2 regions of the Bacillus sp. GW821-FHT11D08 genome follow, and region 2 is predicted to be linked to the other one. Evidence: riboswitches for the same ligand, from Rfam matches in the RefSeq annotation. Region 2 holds a riboswitch; the other holds the start of a gene.
The links. Region 2 has a riboswitch for S-adenosylmethionine ahead of metN (methionine ABC transporter ATP-binding protein MetN). Riboswitches for the same ligand answer to the same signal wherever they lie in the genome.
Positions count from the first base shown of each region.

Region 1 (6,648 bases), on a different contig from region 2:
TCAAAATAATAAATTTATATTATAAATAAAGAAAATAAAGGATGTGCATAAGTAATTGGATAATAAAGGTATAAAAAACCCCTGAAAACCGTTCCGATTCATTGTAAAGACGGGATGCAGCTGATAAAATGGATCTGAGGGCACAGCCTTCAAAAGACGGCAGAAAAGGGGTCATTTTCGTGATCATCCAGTTCATTCGTTACAGATAATGAGAGGTATAGATGAATAGGTTAAACCTTCCAATTTGGCGAGGTTTATTTGTCTATGCCTTTTTCATTTCATCGGAATAACGAATGAATGAGGTGTTTTTTTGACGTCTATAAAAAGAAAACGCGCGGAATTACTGCAATCATGCCAGTCCGTGTTCAGGTGTCCGCTATGCCGGTCGGCCATGGCGGTCTCACAATACCGAAGCTTGATTTGCGGACAGGGGCATACATTTGATATATCAAAACAAGGATATGTGAATTTCCTCAATAAATCGGTCAAAACCCGCTATGACAGGCAGCTGTTCGAAGCGAGACGCGAGCTTTTTGACAGCCGGGAATTTTTTGCGCCGGTTCAAAAGGAGATTGCCGCCATCATCACCCATATTCAATCTCCGCAAACATCAGCGGCGATATTGGATGCGGGGTGCGGAGAAGGGTCTCATTTAGCCGCCGTATGCAAATGGCTTCAGCCTGCTTTTTCCGTGACGGGAATCGGCATTGATCTCTCGAAAGAAGGTGTGATGCATGCCGCAAAGGCCTTCGGGAATCATATGGTTTTTGCCGTCGCTGATGTGGCGGATGCGCCGTTTGCCGACAGCTGTTTTGATGTCGTGATGTCTGTTTTATCACCTTGGAATTACAAGGAATGCAGCAGGCTTTTACGAAAGGGCGGCACAGTCATTAAAGCGGTGCCGCGGCGTGATTATTTGAAGGAAGTAAGGGAATTCTTCTTCGGAGACAGTCCTCGGCTGAATGACACCGCCGATTCTGCGGCCGGACGATTCCAAGCGGGCTTTCAAACCTTTGAGCGCAAACGGCTGTGTTACACAAAGACTTTAGCGCAGCCTGACCTCGAGCGGCTTGTGAAAATGACGCCCTTAACATGGAAATGTACTGATGACAGCATCCGGCGGTTTATCAGCCGGAAAGAGGCTGCTGTCACGATAGATATCGATATTTTAATCGGAACCGATCCGCTGTAAAACGGAAAAGACACGCTGATCGCGTGTCTTTTTTTATTTCCAGACTTCACCGGCAATGTTGACGACATGGCGCAGTTTTGCCCATTGCTGTTCTTCTGTGATCAGGTTTCCTTCCTCAGTGGAGGCGAATCCGCATTGCGGGCTGAGGCAAAGCTGATCCAGGCTGACATATTGTGAAGCTTCTTCAATCCGGCGTTTAATCGCGTCCTTGTCTTCAAGTTCGCCATGTTTCGACGTAATCAATCCAAGCACAAGCTGAAGATCAGAGCGTTTGACATAACGGAGCGGTTTGAAGCCGCCGGAGCGGGAATCATCATATTCCAGGAACAATCCGTCAAGGTCAAGCCCGTCAAAAATCGTTTCAGCCGCTGCATCATAGCCGCCTTCAGCCGTCCATGTGGATTGGAAGTTGCCGCGGCAGATATGCATCGTAACCTTCAGATCGTCAGGGCGGTCCTTGATGGCGTCATTAATGGAAGCGGCAAACAGCTTGCGCAGCTCATCCGGCGTCGTGCCGAAAGCTTCAATCTGACGAAGCCCCGCTTCTGATAAGAAAACGGCCCATGCGGTGTCATCGAGCTGAAGGTAGCGGCACCCGGCGTCATAGAAAGCTTGAATCGCTTTTTTATACGCTTTTGACACATCGTGCTGAAATTGTTTGTAATCATTCTGGTAGGACGCTTTTTCCAATTTTCCGCGGAAAAACAGCATATTCGGACTTGGGATGGTCATTTTCGGAACAGCATCGCCGGCAATGCTGTGCAGGAATTTATAATCTTCGAGCATCGGATGCTGAGAAAAATCAATGTCTCCCGTTACTTTAATGCCGCGCGCTTTCGTCTGTACGTTGTGAAACTGAATGCCGCTTTCAGGCGTAAACGCTTCGACGCCGTCTAAATTTTCGAGAAAATCAAAATGCCACCAGGCACGGCGGAATTCGCCGTCAGTCACGACATTGAGGCCGGTTTCTTTCTGCTTTTTCACACTGCGGATGATTTCTTTGTTTTCGATTTCGCGCAGCTGTTCTGCCGAAATCTCACCCGCCGCTCTTTGCAGGCGGGCTTGCTTCACAGCCGCCGGCCGCAGCAGGCTTCCGACTTGATCCGCGCGAAACGGCGGGTTTTTTCTTAGAAGCGTATGCAATGGTTGTTCTGTGTTTTGCTGTGACATGAACGATTCCTTCTTTCCTGATGAAATATAAAAAAACTCTTCCCTCGGATAGGGAAGAGCTTGCGTCCGCAAATCTCAACCTTATCTTCAGGATTTAGCACCATTCTGCTGAACAGCGGTTGCCGGGTATCATAGGGCCAGTCCCTCCACCTCTCTTGATAAGGAAATATGCTATTTTTCAGAATAAACTGTAATACTATTAATCTTAGTATGTTTTCTCATATTGTCAATATATTTCGATAAATATTTTTATTTGTCACCCTCAAATAGAATCATATCTATCACAATGGCGATCGCGAGACAAAGAACGATATCCTCTTCCTTTTCAATCTGCAAATGATAGGAATCGCCCCAGCTCATCCATGATTTGGTGACAGTCATCCGGTTTGATTTTCCGTCTGTCACTTGAAAATTCCGGCCCCACACATCGCCGGTAAGATCCCAGCCGAGTCCGGAAATTTCAAATTTCGGTTTGAAAAGCGTGACTTTCTTGATGACTTGGCAGACGGGTTTGCCGCTGACGGAAATCTCGTAACGGGGAACGAACGACATCAGTTTCTGATTGACGCTGGCGAGCGTGCGGCCGTCCAAATCAGTCAGCTTCAGTTCATCACCGAATGAAAACAGCTTTCCTTCAACATTGTAGACTTCTTTTCCGCTTTCAAGAAACACTTGAAAACGATTCTTAAACGTCAACATTCGCTCTTTGATGTAAAAATGGTACATAAAAAAACTCCTTTTTTATGTTGTACGAAAAAAGGAGGCGGTTGGTTTCATATCGGCCGGGTGCATAAAAAAAGGCTGCCGATTTTGCGGCAGCTGTCGTTTTTATGATAGCGGCATCCGGCGTTTTTGACGGATCGCATTTAAATCAATGATGTTATTCGTGTCGGCAGCTGTCACCAGCGGGCTTGTCTTTGGCGTTTTCCGGCGGTTGTCCTTACTGAAAGAGAAAACAAGATACCCTGTCAAAGCAGCAAAAATAAGTAGCATCATTTTACATACCTCCCAAAAAAAGTTTTGGTATTATTATTGTACGAAAAAACAAACGAAAAGTATTCAAACAATTGTCACTTTTTTAAAAAATAACGTCATTTTCCGTAAAAATGACTATGGGTTGAAGAAGTTTTGCTCTTGTTGTGGTTCTATAGATTGTATCGGCTGATGAATGATGATCGTTTATATAACTTTTTTACTATTTTTTGTAAGCATCAAATTAACTACTTCAGTGTTTTCGTTTGCCTTGTGTTATTCAGTACCCTAAAAAATCTTATAATATGCAAAATAACTGCTTCTAACAGATGACTGCAGGATGACAGCGCTTTCTTTATTTTTTTAAAGAAAACGAGATGTTATCTTAAAAAAATCGTTTGAACATTTTCCGCAGTTTTTTAAAAGGGTTTGATTTCGTCTCCAGAATACGCGGGTCTTTTAAGGTTTTTTTCAATTCTTTCGCTACAGTCCCTCTTGCCATAGTCTTCACTCCTTCTTTCCATTTCATACCTTATATACGGAAAGAAAGAAGGAAAGGTTTCATGTGAAAGAAAAAAACCAAAGCAGGGGGCTTTGGTTTTAAGCGCGCTCTTCAAAGAGCCTGGCGATTTCAACAATGACGTTTACCGCCTTTTCCATATGATCGACGGAAATGTATTCATATTTTCCGTGGAAGTTTTGGCCGCCCGTAAAAATGTTCGGTGTCGGCAGCCCCATGTAAGAGAGCTGTGATCCGTCGGTTCCGCCCCGGATCGGTTCGATAATCGGTTCGATGTCGAGGTTTTTCATGGCTTGATAGGCGACATCGACTATCTCTTTGACCGGTTCGATTTTTTCTCTCATGTTGTAATATTGATCACGCAGTTCAAGCTTGATGCTTTCCTTGCCGTATTTGGCCGCCAGCGCATCGGCGGTTTTCTGCATATATTCTTTTCGTTCTGCAAAGCGGTCTCTGTCAAAGTCTCTGATGATGTACGACAGGGCGGCTTCAGAAACGTCTCCGTTCATGGAAAGTAAATGATAGAAGCCTTCATACCCTTCCGTATATTCCGGCGCTTCTTCTTTCGGCAGCGCGTGATGAAATTCCATCGCGATTTTTGAAGCGTTGACCATTTTGTTTTTCGCCGTTCCCGGGTGGACGCTTTTTCCGTAACAAGTAAGCTTTGCGGCTGCTGCGTTAAAGCTTTCATATTGCAGTTCGCCGAGTGGGCCTCCGTCTATCGTGTAGGCGAATGCGGCGTTGAAGCGGCCGACATCGAATTTGTGAGGGCCTCTGCCGATTTCTTCATCGGGCGTGAACGCGACCCGGATCGTTCCGTGTTTGATGTCCGGATGTTTGATCAAGTACGCCATTGCCGTCATGATTTCGGCAATTCCCGCTTTGTTGTCGGCTCCGAGCAGCGTCGTGCCGTCTGTTGTGATCAGCGTCTGGCCTTTATAGCGGGAGAGCTCCGGGAATTGCTCAGGCGACAGGACGACATTGAGTTTGTCATTTAAAACGATATCATGTCCGTCGTAGCTCTCAATAATCTGAGGATTCACATTTTTTCCGGTAAAATCGGTCGCGGTGTCCACGTGAGCCAGAAAACCGACAGTCGGCACGTCTTTATCCGTATTCGCCGGCAGAGTCGCCATGACGTACCCATTGTCATCGACTGTGATTTCTGTCATGCCGATCGACTTTAATTCATCTGCCAGCATGTTGGCCAATGTCAGCTGGCCGGGGGTTGAAGGGCAGTTTTCATTGTTTTCGTCAGACTGTGTATCGACTTTTACATAAGAGGTAAAGCGTTCAATGATTTCATTTTTCATACCGTCATCTCCTTTGTCTTATCTTACCATGCGCGGGGGAGGGATTTCTATTTCACAACCCGTTTGAATCGAGGGCTCTGTGTTTTACACGAATGAAAATAAATTATGAAGAAACGATGACTAAACGATTAAACTTTTTGGAAATGGATGATTGAGGAAGAAAAAACCGATATAATATGGTCAATTCATTCAATAGAGGAGGCTTTCTTCATGGCGATTTTAGTGACAGGCGGAGCGGGTTATATCGGAAGCCACACATGTGTCGAGCTGTTAAACGGCGGCTATGACATCGTGGTTCTGGATAATCTGTCAAATAGTTCACCGGAAGCATTGGAGCGTGTGAAAGACATTACCGGAAAAGGGCTTGTGTTTTATGAGGCGGATCTCCTTGACCGTGATGCCGTTCACCGGGTGTTTGCTGAAAATGAGATTGAAGCCGTCATTCATTTTGCGGGATTAAAAGCCGTCGGTGAGTCTGTGGCTGTTCCGCTCCGTTATTATCATAATAATCTGACGGGAACGTTTATTTTATGTGAAGCCATGCAGGCACACGGTGTGAAAAAAATCGTCTTCAGTTCTTCAGCGACGGTTTACGGCGTTCCGGAAACAACGCCGATCACTGAGGATTTTCCATTAAGCGCGACCAATCCTTACGGGCAGACAAAGCTGATGCTGGAACAGATTTTACGCGATCTGCATAAAGCGGACTCTGAATGGAGCATTGCGCTGCTCCGCTACTTTAATCCGTTCGGCGCGCACCCGAGCGGGCGGATCGGAGAAGACCCGAACGGCATCCCGAATAATTTAATGCCGTACGTCGCACAAGTCGCTGTCGGCAAGCTTGAGCAATTGCAGGTGTTCGGCAATGATTATCCGACAAAGGACGGCACCGGCGTGCGGGATTACATCCATGTCGTTGACCTTGCCGAGGGCCACGTCAGAGCGCTTGAGAAGGTGCTGAACACAACAGGCGCGGATGCCTATAATCTCGGCACGGGAAAAGGCTACAGCGTTCTTGAGATGGTCAAGGCGTTTGAAAAAGTATCAGGAAAAGAAGTGCCGTACCGTTTTGCCGACCGGCGCCCGGGAGACATCGCCGCATGCTTCGCAGACCCGGCAAAAGCGAAGGCTGAATTAGGCTGGGAAGCAAAGCGCGGGCTTGAAGACATGTGCGCCGACTCTTGGAAGTGGCAGTCCTCCAATGTGAACGGGTACCAAAAGGTATAAAAAGAAAGAGACCTTCAAATGGTGAAGGTCTCTTTTATTACGGTCATTATTTAATTTTCACTTCAACATCGTTGCTGAACTTTAATTTCCAAGTGCCTTTAGAGTATGCGTTTTTATCAACTTCAAAAGCTTTTACGTCCGTAACTTTAATGTTCGGGTTCAAGTCACTTAAAATTTTACTGTTGTCTACTTTTGTTTCTGTTGCATAGCTTGAAGAAGCATCAATATCTGAATCATAGGATGTTCCTTTAGAA
Region 1 is NZ_JBXARS010000007.1:219,371-226,018, forward strand. Features, by position in the region: gene AC1RRX_RS15285 (methyltransferase domain-containing protein) at 311-1,192, shown strand; gene AC1RRX_RS15290 (5-methyltetrahydropteroyltriglutamate--homocysteine S-methyltransferase) at 1,226-2,362, opposite strand; SAM riboswitch class I at 2,441-2,527, opposite strand; gene AC1RRX_RS15295 (LURP-one-related/scramblase family protein) at 2,612-3,088, opposite strand; gene AC1RRX_RS15300 (hypothetical protein) at 3,191-3,358, opposite strand; gene pepT (peptidase T) at 3,935-5,167, opposite strand; gene galE (UDP-glucose 4-epimerase GalE) at 5,378-6,394, shown strand; gene AC1RRX_RS15315 (DUF4352 domain-containing protein) at 6,441-6,648, opposite strand, start outside.
Region 1: another riboswitch for S-adenosylmethionine. It lies ahead of AC1RRX_RS15290 (5-methyltetrahydropteroyltriglutamate--homocysteine S-methyltransferase); the one in region 2 lies ahead of metN (methionine ABC transporter ATP-binding protein MetN).

Region 2 (10,083 bases):
CTTTTGTCAATCCGCGCTCTGAACGGAAAATGGAAACGTCCTTATCGTGAAAACCGTACTTGTATTCACCAATTTCAGGCATTTTTTTAGCCATCCATTTTCACTCCAATCTTTTAATTGCCGCCTTTTTCGCCAGCGACTCCTTTTTCAAGTGCTTTCCATGAAAGGGTGGCACATTTAATCCGGGCCGGGAATTTCGAAACGCCTTGAAGAGCTTCAATATCCCCGAGATCTATCGAGTCGTCATACTCTTTCCCTTGCATCATGTCTGAGAAAACCTTAGACATGGAAAGGGCGGTATCAATATCTTTTCCTTTAATCGCCTGCGTCATCATGGAAGCCGAAGCCATGGAGATAGAACATCCTTCCCCTTCAAACTTCGCTTCCTGAACGGTATCGCCGTCAAGCTTCATTGTCAGTCTGATCCGGTCGCCGCAAGTCGGGTTGTTCATATCGACGACGATGCTGTCATCCAAAACCCCTTTGTTGCGCGGATTTTTGTAATGATCCATGATCACTTGTCTGTATAATGTATCTAAATTTGCATTAAAAGACATTTGTAAAGTACTCCTTTGTCTTTTGGAGGGCTTCCGCGAGCTTATCGATCTCTTCCTCTGTATTATACAGATAAAAACTCGCTCTCGCAGTAGCAGATACATCCAGCCATTTCATGAGCGGCTGGGCGCAATGATGGCCGGCTCTGACCGCAATGCCCTCAGCATCGAGGACAGTCGCGACATCATGAGGGTGAACCTCATCAAGATTAAATGTCACAAGTCCCGCCCGCTCTTTCGGACCGTATACCGTCACGCCGTCTAGCTGCTCGAAACGGTCAAGCGCATAGGCTGCAAGCTTATGCTCATGCCGGGAAATCTCGCCGAGTCCGATCTCTTCAAGAAAATCAATCGCAGCTCCCAATCCGATCGCGCCTGCGATAATCGGCGTGCCTGCTTCAAATTTCCACGGAAGCTCTTTCCAAGTTGATTCATAAAGCCCTACAAAGTCGATCATTTCGCCGCCAAATTCGGCCGGCTCCATATTCTCAAGCAGTTCTTTCTTGCCGTACAGCACGCCGATTCCCGTCGGGCCGCACATTTTATGGGAAGAAAGCGCGAAGAAGTCGCAATCCAAGTCCTGAACGTCGATTTTCATGTGCGGTGTGCTTTGCGCCCCGTCCACCACGATGACCGCGCCATTGTCATGAGCGATTTTGGCGATCTCTTTAATCGGGTTGATCGTGCCGAGCACGTTTGACACATGAGCGACTGCCACGATCTTCGTATGGCTTGTGACAGTCTGCCGGACGTCGTCTAACGAAAGCGTGCCGTCTTCCTGCATCGGGATATACTTTAAAGTCGCGCCGGTTGCTTTTACAGCCTGCTGCCACGGAATGATATTCGCATGATGCTCCATTTGGGTGATGACCACTTCATCACCGGGTTTTAAGCTGGCGCGGGCATAGCTCAGCGCCACCATATTCAGTGAAGTTGTCGTGCCTTTTGTGAAAATGACCTCAGCCATTGATTTCGCATTGATAAACTTACGGACTTTTTCACGCGCACCTTCATAGCCGTCTGTCGCTCTCGTGCCAAGAGTATGAACGCCTCTGTGGACATTGGAATTGTATTTGCTGTAATACTGATCCACTGCTTCAATGACAGCACGCGGCTTCTGGGAAGTCGCCGCGCTGTCAAGGTACACGAGGTCATGTCCGTTCACTTGCTGATGAAGGATCGGGAACTGTTCACGAATATCGGTGATATTCATTATTTTACTTTCCTTTCGATGACGGAGACGAGCTGTTTCTTAACTCCTTCAATCGGAAGCTCTTTTACCACCGGAGCAAGGAATCCGTAAATGACTAAGCGCTCCGCTTCTTCTTTCGGAATTCCGCGGCTCATTAAGTAGTAAAGCTGGATCGGGTCCACACGGCCGACAGATGCCGCATGTCCTGCAGTTACATCGTCTTCATCAATTAAAAGAATCGGGTTTGCATCTCCGCGTGCTTTTTCACTCAGCATCAGAACGCGGGATTCCTGTTCAGCGTTTGCTTTAGACGCGCCGTGCTCGATTTTGCCGATTCCGTTAAAGATGGAAGATGCGGCATCTTTCATGACTCCGTGCTTCAGGATATAGCCTTCAGAAGCCTTACCGAAGTGGATGATCTGCGTCGTAAAGTTTTCCGTCTGTTCTCCTCTTCCGACAACTACGGTTTTCGTATCGCCGTATGTGCCGTCTCCGTAGAGGTTTGTCGTATTTTCAGAAATCGTGTCGCCGTCGTTCATCAGTCCGAGCGCCCACTCGATTCTGCTGTCGCGTCCGCGCGCGGCTCCGCGGCGGTTGACGTATGTTGTGACGCCTGCTGACAGGTTGTCAACGGCGCCGTACGTCACGCTGGCATTATCACCTGTGACCACTTCACTGATAATGTTGAATACAGATTCTTTCGGATTCACCGTGCTGATGTAGTTCTCAACGTAAGTGACGGAGCTGTGGTCTTCAGCGACGATCAGCACGTGGTTGAACAATGCCGTGTCATTGCTTTCATGAACGTAAACGGCCTGAACAGGCGTCTCCACCTGAACGTTTTTAGGAACATAAAGGAATGCCCCGCCGTTCATTAATGCTGCATGAAGCGCAGTCAGTTTATGTTCGTCGACCTTAACGCCGTCTTTCATGAAATACTTCTCAACGAGGTCGCTGTGCTCACGGGCAGCCGTTAAGATGTCCGTAAAGATGACGCCTTTGTCTTTCAGTTCTTTGGAAAGAGAAAGGAAAGCGGGCGTTTGGTCACGCTGCACGTATAACGTTTTGTCTTCGTTTTCGATATCGATCAGCGCTTTTGCTTCATCAGCTAAATCTTCTAAAGAAGCAAGCGGCGCATTTTCTACTGTATGCTTGTTGAACTTTGTAAAGTTCCAATTTGTGATTTTTGTTTTATCAGGCTTAGGCAGCGGCAGATCTTCAGCTTTTTCAAGAGCCTGTAAGCGCAGGTTTTTCAGCCAGGCAGGTTCTTGATGCTTTTCGGAAAAGCCTTTGACATATTCCTGATCTACGGATAGTTTCGTTTCCAATGTCATGATTATCCCCCTAACGCTTACGCTTCTTGGCCTACAGTTTCGTCTTCAATGCCTAGTTCTTGTTTAATCCAGTCATAACCTTCCGCTTCAAGGCGCTGTGCAAGCTCCGCGCCGCCGGATTTCACTACGCGTCCCTGCATCATAACGTGAACGACATCAGGCGTAATGTAGTTCAGAAGGCGCTGGTAGTGAGTGATCATTAAGCAGCCGAAGTTTTCGCTGCGCATTCTGTTGATTCCTTTAGAAACGACTTTAAGCGCATCGATATCAAGACCTGAATCGATCTCGTCAAGAATGGCGATTTTCGGCTCGATCATCATAAGCTGAAGGATTTCGTTGCGTTTTTTCTCCCCGCCTGAGAAACCTTCGTTCAGGTAACGCTGCGCCATTTCAGGGTCCATTTCAAGGAACTCCATGTTTTCGTCCATTTTGCGGATGAATTTCATAAGAGAAATTTCATCGCCTTCTTCACGGCGTGCGTTAATCGCAGAGCGAAGGAAATCGGCATTTGTCACACCGCTGATTTCGCTTGGGTACTGCATCGCCAGGAAAAGACCCGCCTGAGCGCGCTCGTCCACTTCCATTTCCAGTACATCCTTGCCGTCAAGCGTGATGCTGCCTTTTGTAACTTCGTATTTCGGGTGTCCCATAATCGCTGCTGAGAGCGTGGATTTACCGGTACCGTTCGGCCCCATGACAGCGTGGAATTCGCCGCCTTTTATTTCAAGGTTTACACCTTTTAAGATCTCTTTTCCTTCGATTTCAACGTGAAGATCCTTGATCGTTAATGTTGAAGCAGCCATATCTATACCTCCAAAATATATAATCATTATTCTCAATTTATTCTCATTCTAATTTTATAACAAATGAAAAGTAAATACAACTTTTTATATTACCCGGAACATTCCTAAAGTTTATCAAAGATCAAGGCGTAATTAAAGCTGTTTGAAACAGAAAAAGGGCGGAAATCCACCCTTTTTTACTGACCGATTTTCTCATTAAGCTGCGCTGCGAGGAACTTGCTTTTTTGATATTCAAGCTCCCTCTGCCGTTCGACTTCCATCCTTTTTGAAAGACGCCGTCCGTATTCCTCGTAGCCGATGCCGTGTGACTTCTGCATCGCTTTTTCCATTTCAGGCGTATAGTCAAGGTCCAGTCTCTCGTGGCTGGTGCAGATAATGAATCAATCCCTTCATATATTTGTTTCTATTGTAACAATGATCCCCTGCTCCGGCCAAAGAGAGTGTGCCCCTGAATCCTTTCGAATGTGCCGGAAACCGGCGCTCGCTTTATCTGAAAAACGGTATTCACACGATTGCTCATTCTAATGCGTCGTATGTCCGAATTCCTGAATGCACTGCTGCACGAGGGTCACTCCCTGACTGAGAGCCGCGCCGCCCCCGAATGCCGCCGCGACGCTGATGACCTCAAGGATGTTTTCTTCTGTGGCCCCTTGGTCAAGGCAGCCCTTCGTATGATAAATCATGCAAAATTCATCTTGAGCGCTGATGCTGATGCCCAGAGCGATTAATTGTTTCTCTTTTTCAGTTAATGAATCCGCTGAGAAACACTGTTCAGTAAATTCATTAAACTTCCGCCCCATCATCGGCATTTTTTGTTCAAATATGCCTAAACCTTCTTTGTATTGTTTTAACGCGTCATGCACGCTTTTGCCGTTATCCTGGTATTGAGCCACTGCCATTCCCTCCAATAAGTTAACCTTCCCTTTTATTATGGACAGTTCTCCGATTAATACCCGAAAAAAACCCCGGATGACTCATCCGGGGTTTTCGCTTTATTCAGATACGGGAAGCACGGCTCCGTCGTATTTTTTCTCAATGAAGTCTTTGATTTTCTTAGAGTGAAGCACTTCCATAAGCGCTTTGATTTTCTCTGATTTTTCGTCACCTTTGCGTACGGCGATGATGTTTGCGTACGGGTTGTTTTTCGTTGATTCCACTTCAATCGCGTCTTTTAACGGATTCAGTTTGTTTTGAATCGCATAGTTGACGTTAATGAAGACTGCATCGCCTTCTTCTTCATTATATGCTTTCGCCGTTAATTCAGGGGCGATTTTTTTGAATGTCAGGTTTTTCGGGTTTTTCGTAATGTTTTTCGTAGTCGCTTCAATCGTTTTCACCTTCGGATCAAGTGTGATCAGTCCGGCTTTTTCAAGCATCGCCAGCATACGGCCTTGTTCAGCGACATTGTTAGTCATGATGATGGTCGCGCCTTTAGGCAGGTCTTTCAGTGATTTGTATTTTTTCGTGTAAATTCCGAATGGCTCAAGGTGAACGGCTCCGGCATTCACGAGTTTGTAATCTTTATTTTCCTTCATTTCCTGTTCAAGGTAAGGAACGTGCTGGAAGTAGTTCGCATCCACTTCATTATCAGCTAACGCTTTGTTGTACATTTTGTAATCGTTCAGCACTTTTACTTTTAATGTGTAGCCTTTTTCCTTCAAGAGCGGTTCCGCTTCTTTTAAGATTTCAGCATGCGGTGTTTTTGTCGCGGCGACGACGATTTCCTTTTTATTCGAGCCGTTTGATCCGCAGGCGGCCAAAACTCCCGCGAACACAAGCAGCAGCGCACTTAATACAATCTTTTTCAATGTAAATCCTCCCTTATCTTTTGTCTATTATATTTGTAATTACATCACCGATAATCTGAATGATAAAGACGATGATGAGTATAAATACTGTCGCTACAAACGTTACATCCGTATTATTGGACTGGTAGCCTTCTACATATGCAAGGTTTCCGAGTCCGCCTGAACCGATGGCGCCGGCAATGGCGGTAGATCCGATCAGGGCGATGGCCGTAACGGTGATGCCTGAAATTAACGCAGGCATTGATTCAGGAATCAGCACTTTGAAGATAATCGTCGATGTCTTTGCTCCCATTGATCTGGCAGCTTCGATGACTCCTTTATCGACTTCCCGGAGCGCAATTTCCGCAAGACGGGCGTAAAACGGCGCGGAGCCGATAATCAGCGCCGGCAATGCGGCGTTCGGTCCTAAAATCGATCCGACCAAAATCTTAGTAAAGCCGAGAAGCAGAATAATTAAAATAAGAAACGGAATAGACCTGAAAATATTAACGACCGCCGCAATCACGGTGTTAATGATTTTATTTTCCCATAAGCTTCCCTTGCCCGTTAAAAAGAGCAGAAGACCGAGAACCGCTCCGATGATAAATGAAAAAACTAAAGCGATGACCGTCATATAAAGGGTCTCGTATGTGGCCGTCCACAGCTCGGTTATATCAACGTTCGGGAACCATTTTTCAAACATTTGTGATCACCTCTGCTTCTACCTGTTTGTCTTTGATGAACCGGATCACGTTTTCTACTTCTTTTTCCTGACCGTCAATATGAATGAATAAAGAACCGTAGGCTCCGTCCTTCGTCTGTGAAATTTTCCCCTGCAGAATATTGACGTCCACATCAAAGTTTCGGATCATTTCCGTAATGAGGGGCTGCTCGGCTGCCTGCCCGACAAATGAAAGCTGAATCGTTTTTCCTGTCGCTGTTTCCTGCAGAAAATGCTGGATGGTTTCTTTCGTCTCCTCTGGTTCTGTCACCTGCTGAACGAAACGCTTGGTCATCGGTTCGCGCGGGTTTCTGAAAACTTGGAGTACTTCGCCTTCTTCAACGACTTTCCCGTTTTCCATGACTGCGACTCTGTTGCAGATTTTTCGGATGACGTGCATTTCATGGGTAATGAGCACGATCGTCAGGCCGAGTCTGTCATTTATATCGGATAAAAGATCCAAAATTGAATCGGTCGTCTGCGGATCGAGCGCTGATGTCGCTTCATCGCACAGAAGGACTTTCGGATTATTGGCGAGCGCCCGGGCGATGCCGACACGCTGCTTTTGACCGCCGCTCAGCTGCGACGGATAAGATTTTTCTTTCCCCTCTAATCCGACCAGTTTAATCAATTCATCAGCGCGGCGGACCCGTTCGCTTTTTTTCACGCCGGCGATTTCCAGCGGAAACATAATGTTCTCCCGGACGGTGCGCGACCACAGAAGGTTAAAATGCTGGAAGATCATGCTGATTTCCTGGCGCGCTTTTCTCAGCCCGCGGCTGCTTACTTTATTTAATTCCGTCCCCGCGACTTCCACGGTTCCCGACGTCGGCTTTTCAAGGCCGTTCAGGAGACGGATTAAGGAACTTTTACCAGCTCCGCTATATCCTATAATTCCAAATATTTCGCCCTTTTTGATATCAAGAGTGACATCTTGGACAGCATTGACATCCCCATGCTTCGCTTTGTAAATTTTTGAAACATTTTGAAGATGGATCAAAGCAATCACCCGCCTTACACTATTCTAAGAAATCTTCCGGGTTTCTCCGCAAAAGAAAAGCCTTTCTGCAAAAATGAGCAGAAAGGCTTATTGAAAAAGGCCTTTCTCTCATCTTTCAAAGCAGACCGCTTCGAGTGAATTGGCACCATTTCAACATTGTTGATGGTTGCCGGGCTTCATAGGGCACTTCCCTCCACCTCTCTTGATAAGAGAAAACATATCGTATTTTCGTCCGGAAATTCTTACTGTAGAATAGCACGGCGAATGATAAAAAGTCAATAAAATAAATATTGGAAGCTATTGTCACATAGTAGATTGAGTTACGGCCGTTTACTGATCGCCTGAAAAAATCCGTTTGTCAGCCAGAGGATGGCCTCCAGCTTCAGCAGAGCTCTGAATGATCCTTTCACTTTGAGTTTTCCGCTTTGGATAAGCTTTTGCAAAGAGACATCACCATGCAGGAGATGAATGATTTCCGTCTGGTTTCCGTAAAAGGTCAAATTAGATTTTTCCTTTGAAACCGACGTTTTTCTCATTTCTCCCTGTCCGTTAATTGAGACCGTTAAGGCTTCTGTTTCTCCTTGGAATGTAATCAGCAGCGTTGAGGCGTTTAATAGCGGTTTCAAAAACAGATGCTGTCCGTCATTCTCTGAAACTTCTATTTTCTCCACTCGTATAACCTCCCGTTTTAATGGCCATACATACACTTTCTCTTTTTAACGGACAGAACCCTTTATAAACCGCACGACATTTTCCTGTAAATATTGTCACATCGGGAACGTTTGCGATGTTTTTTGTTTAATCAGCTCATATAAATAGGAAACGGAGCGGAAGGCGTATCCTTTCTCAACAAGCTCTCCGCCTTTAAACAGCAAAAAGCACGGAACGCTTTCAATCTGATAGGCTTTGGCGAATGCGGGGGAATAATTCACGTTGTTTTTATAGAAGGCGGCGCCGGGCAGCATTTCTTCGACGACAGTTAGCATTTTGGACGCCAGCTGGCATGTGCCGCAAAACGGGGTGTACAAATACAGGAGATAAACGTCATCCTGAATCGATTCGAGTTCATTTTCTTGGAGTTCTTTCATGTTTACCACCTCAGGTCGTTCTTTTTCAAAAATACAGTGTCAGCATCAAAGCCGGCTCTGATCAGCACAGATGCGAGATGATGGCCCGGGCACGACTCGACTTGCCTGTATGTTCTGTCTATATAAATATGGCGCGCTTCGGGAAGCTCCCGTTTCAGCTGTTTTCTTAATTTTTCTCCGGAGTCATCTGCGTCCGTTAAAATATAGACGTCTCTGTCAAACAGGCGGTCCGCCAAATCTTCCAGTTCGGTTTGGCCGATCGTCCCGTTTGTACAGACGATTTCCACGGGTTCGATGAGCACTTCCCTGACTTTGATTTTATCAGATTTTCCTTCTACGATAATGACCTTTTCATCTCCGTTGTACATAAGCGCGTCACCTGCCGATTGTTTTAGCGTCAGATTGAAAAAGAAGGCAGTGAAATTCACCGCCAACTGTTAACACCAGCCATTCTCATAATCGCAATCGACATATTTCGGATCGCTGCCGTTTATGACATCGGCTGTTTTATAAAATTTTTGATTTTCAAATGAAAAGCCCTGTTTGAGCTCGTACTGGTCCATGCCTGTCATCTCGCCGATGGCTTCATTTTCATGAAACAAGGAAAACCGGCCGTTTTGAAAGCGGCCCGTAACGTTCTCCGTCACATCGACCTTCTGTTTATCAAAAGCCATTTTAGACACCTCCCGTTACATATAGAATGTCCAAATGGCCCCTTTGCTATCCGATCAGTCTTCTTGTGTCATTTCGTCATATTGCTCGGAAGTCATGAGGTTTTCGATTTCTTCAGCATCAGTCGGTTCCACGACGATCATCCACGCTTTTTCATAAGGAGACTCGTTTACGAATTCAGGACTGTCATCAAGGTCTTCGTTCACTTCCGTCACCGTTCCTTTAATCGGTGCGTACAGTTCGGAAACAGTTTTGACGGATTCCACGCTGCCGAATGGCTCGTCCGCTTTAATTTCGGCGCCGACTTCCGGAAGCTCGACAAAGACGATGTCGCCAAGTTCGGCTTGCGCGAAATGTGTAATCCCGATGCGGGCTTTTCCGTCCTCAACTTTGACCCATTCGTGCTCTTTGGAATAACGCATATCTTTCGGTGTGCTCATCTAAATCCCTCCATTTTTTTCTTATAATAAGAAGATACCATAATTCTTTGAACCTGGCATTACATCCAATATTTTTCGAATTGGTCTTCTTTAAAGCCGACAGTGACTTTTTCGCCGTCTGTCGTAATCGGGCGTTTCAGGAGCATACCGTCTGATGCCAGGAGTTCGAGCTGTTCATCCTCTGACATATGGTACAGTTTTTCCTTTAAGTTCAGCTCGCGGTATTTCATTCCGCTCGTGTTGAAAAACTTTTTGAGCTCAAGACCGCTCTTTTCATAGAGGTCTTTAATTTCTTCTTTCGACGGAGTTTCCTCCGCGATATGTATTTCGTTTATTTCCTTACCGCGGTCTTCCAGCCATTTTTTCGCATTACGGCACGTTCCGCATTTAGGGTACCAGTAAAAATTTAACGACATCTTCTTCACCCCTTGTAAATGATCGTCGTTATTTTAACACAATCACTTGTAAAAACCTATAACGTTGCTTCATGAA
Region 2 is NZ_JBXARS010000001.1:511,013-521,095, reverse strand. Features, by position in the region: gene sufB (Fe-S cluster assembly protein SufB) at 1-94, opposite strand, end outside; gene sufU (Fe-S cluster assembly sulfur transfer protein SufU) at 114-557, opposite strand; gene sufS (cysteine desulfurase SufS) at 547-1,767, opposite strand; gene sufD (Fe-S cluster assembly protein SufD) at 1,767-3,080, opposite strand; gene sufC (Fe-S cluster assembly ATPase SufC) at 3,098-3,883, opposite strand; gene AC1RRX_RS02640 (YuzK family famiily protein) at 4,060-4,212, opposite strand; gene AC1RRX_RS02635 (carboxymuconolactone decarboxylase family protein) at 4,405-4,782, opposite strand; gene metQ (methionine ABC transporter substrate-binding lipoprotein MetQ) at 4,876-5,691, opposite strand; gene AC1RRX_RS02625 (methionine ABC transporter permease) at 5,705-6,373, opposite strand; gene metN (methionine ABC transporter ATP-binding protein MetN) at 6,366-7,391, opposite strand; SAM riboswitch class I at 7,497-7,603, opposite strand; gene AC1RRX_RS02615 (SCP2 sterol-binding domain-containing protein) at 7,712-8,062, opposite strand; gene AC1RRX_RS02610 (thioredoxin family protein) at 8,159-8,479, opposite strand; gene AC1RRX_RS02605 (toprim domain-containing protein) at 8,482-8,847, opposite strand; gene AC1RRX_RS02600 (YusG family protein) at 8,917-9,153, opposite strand; gene gcvH (glycine cleavage system protein GcvH) at 9,208-9,591, opposite strand; gene AC1RRX_RS02590 (arsenate reductase family protein) at 9,651-10,007, opposite strand.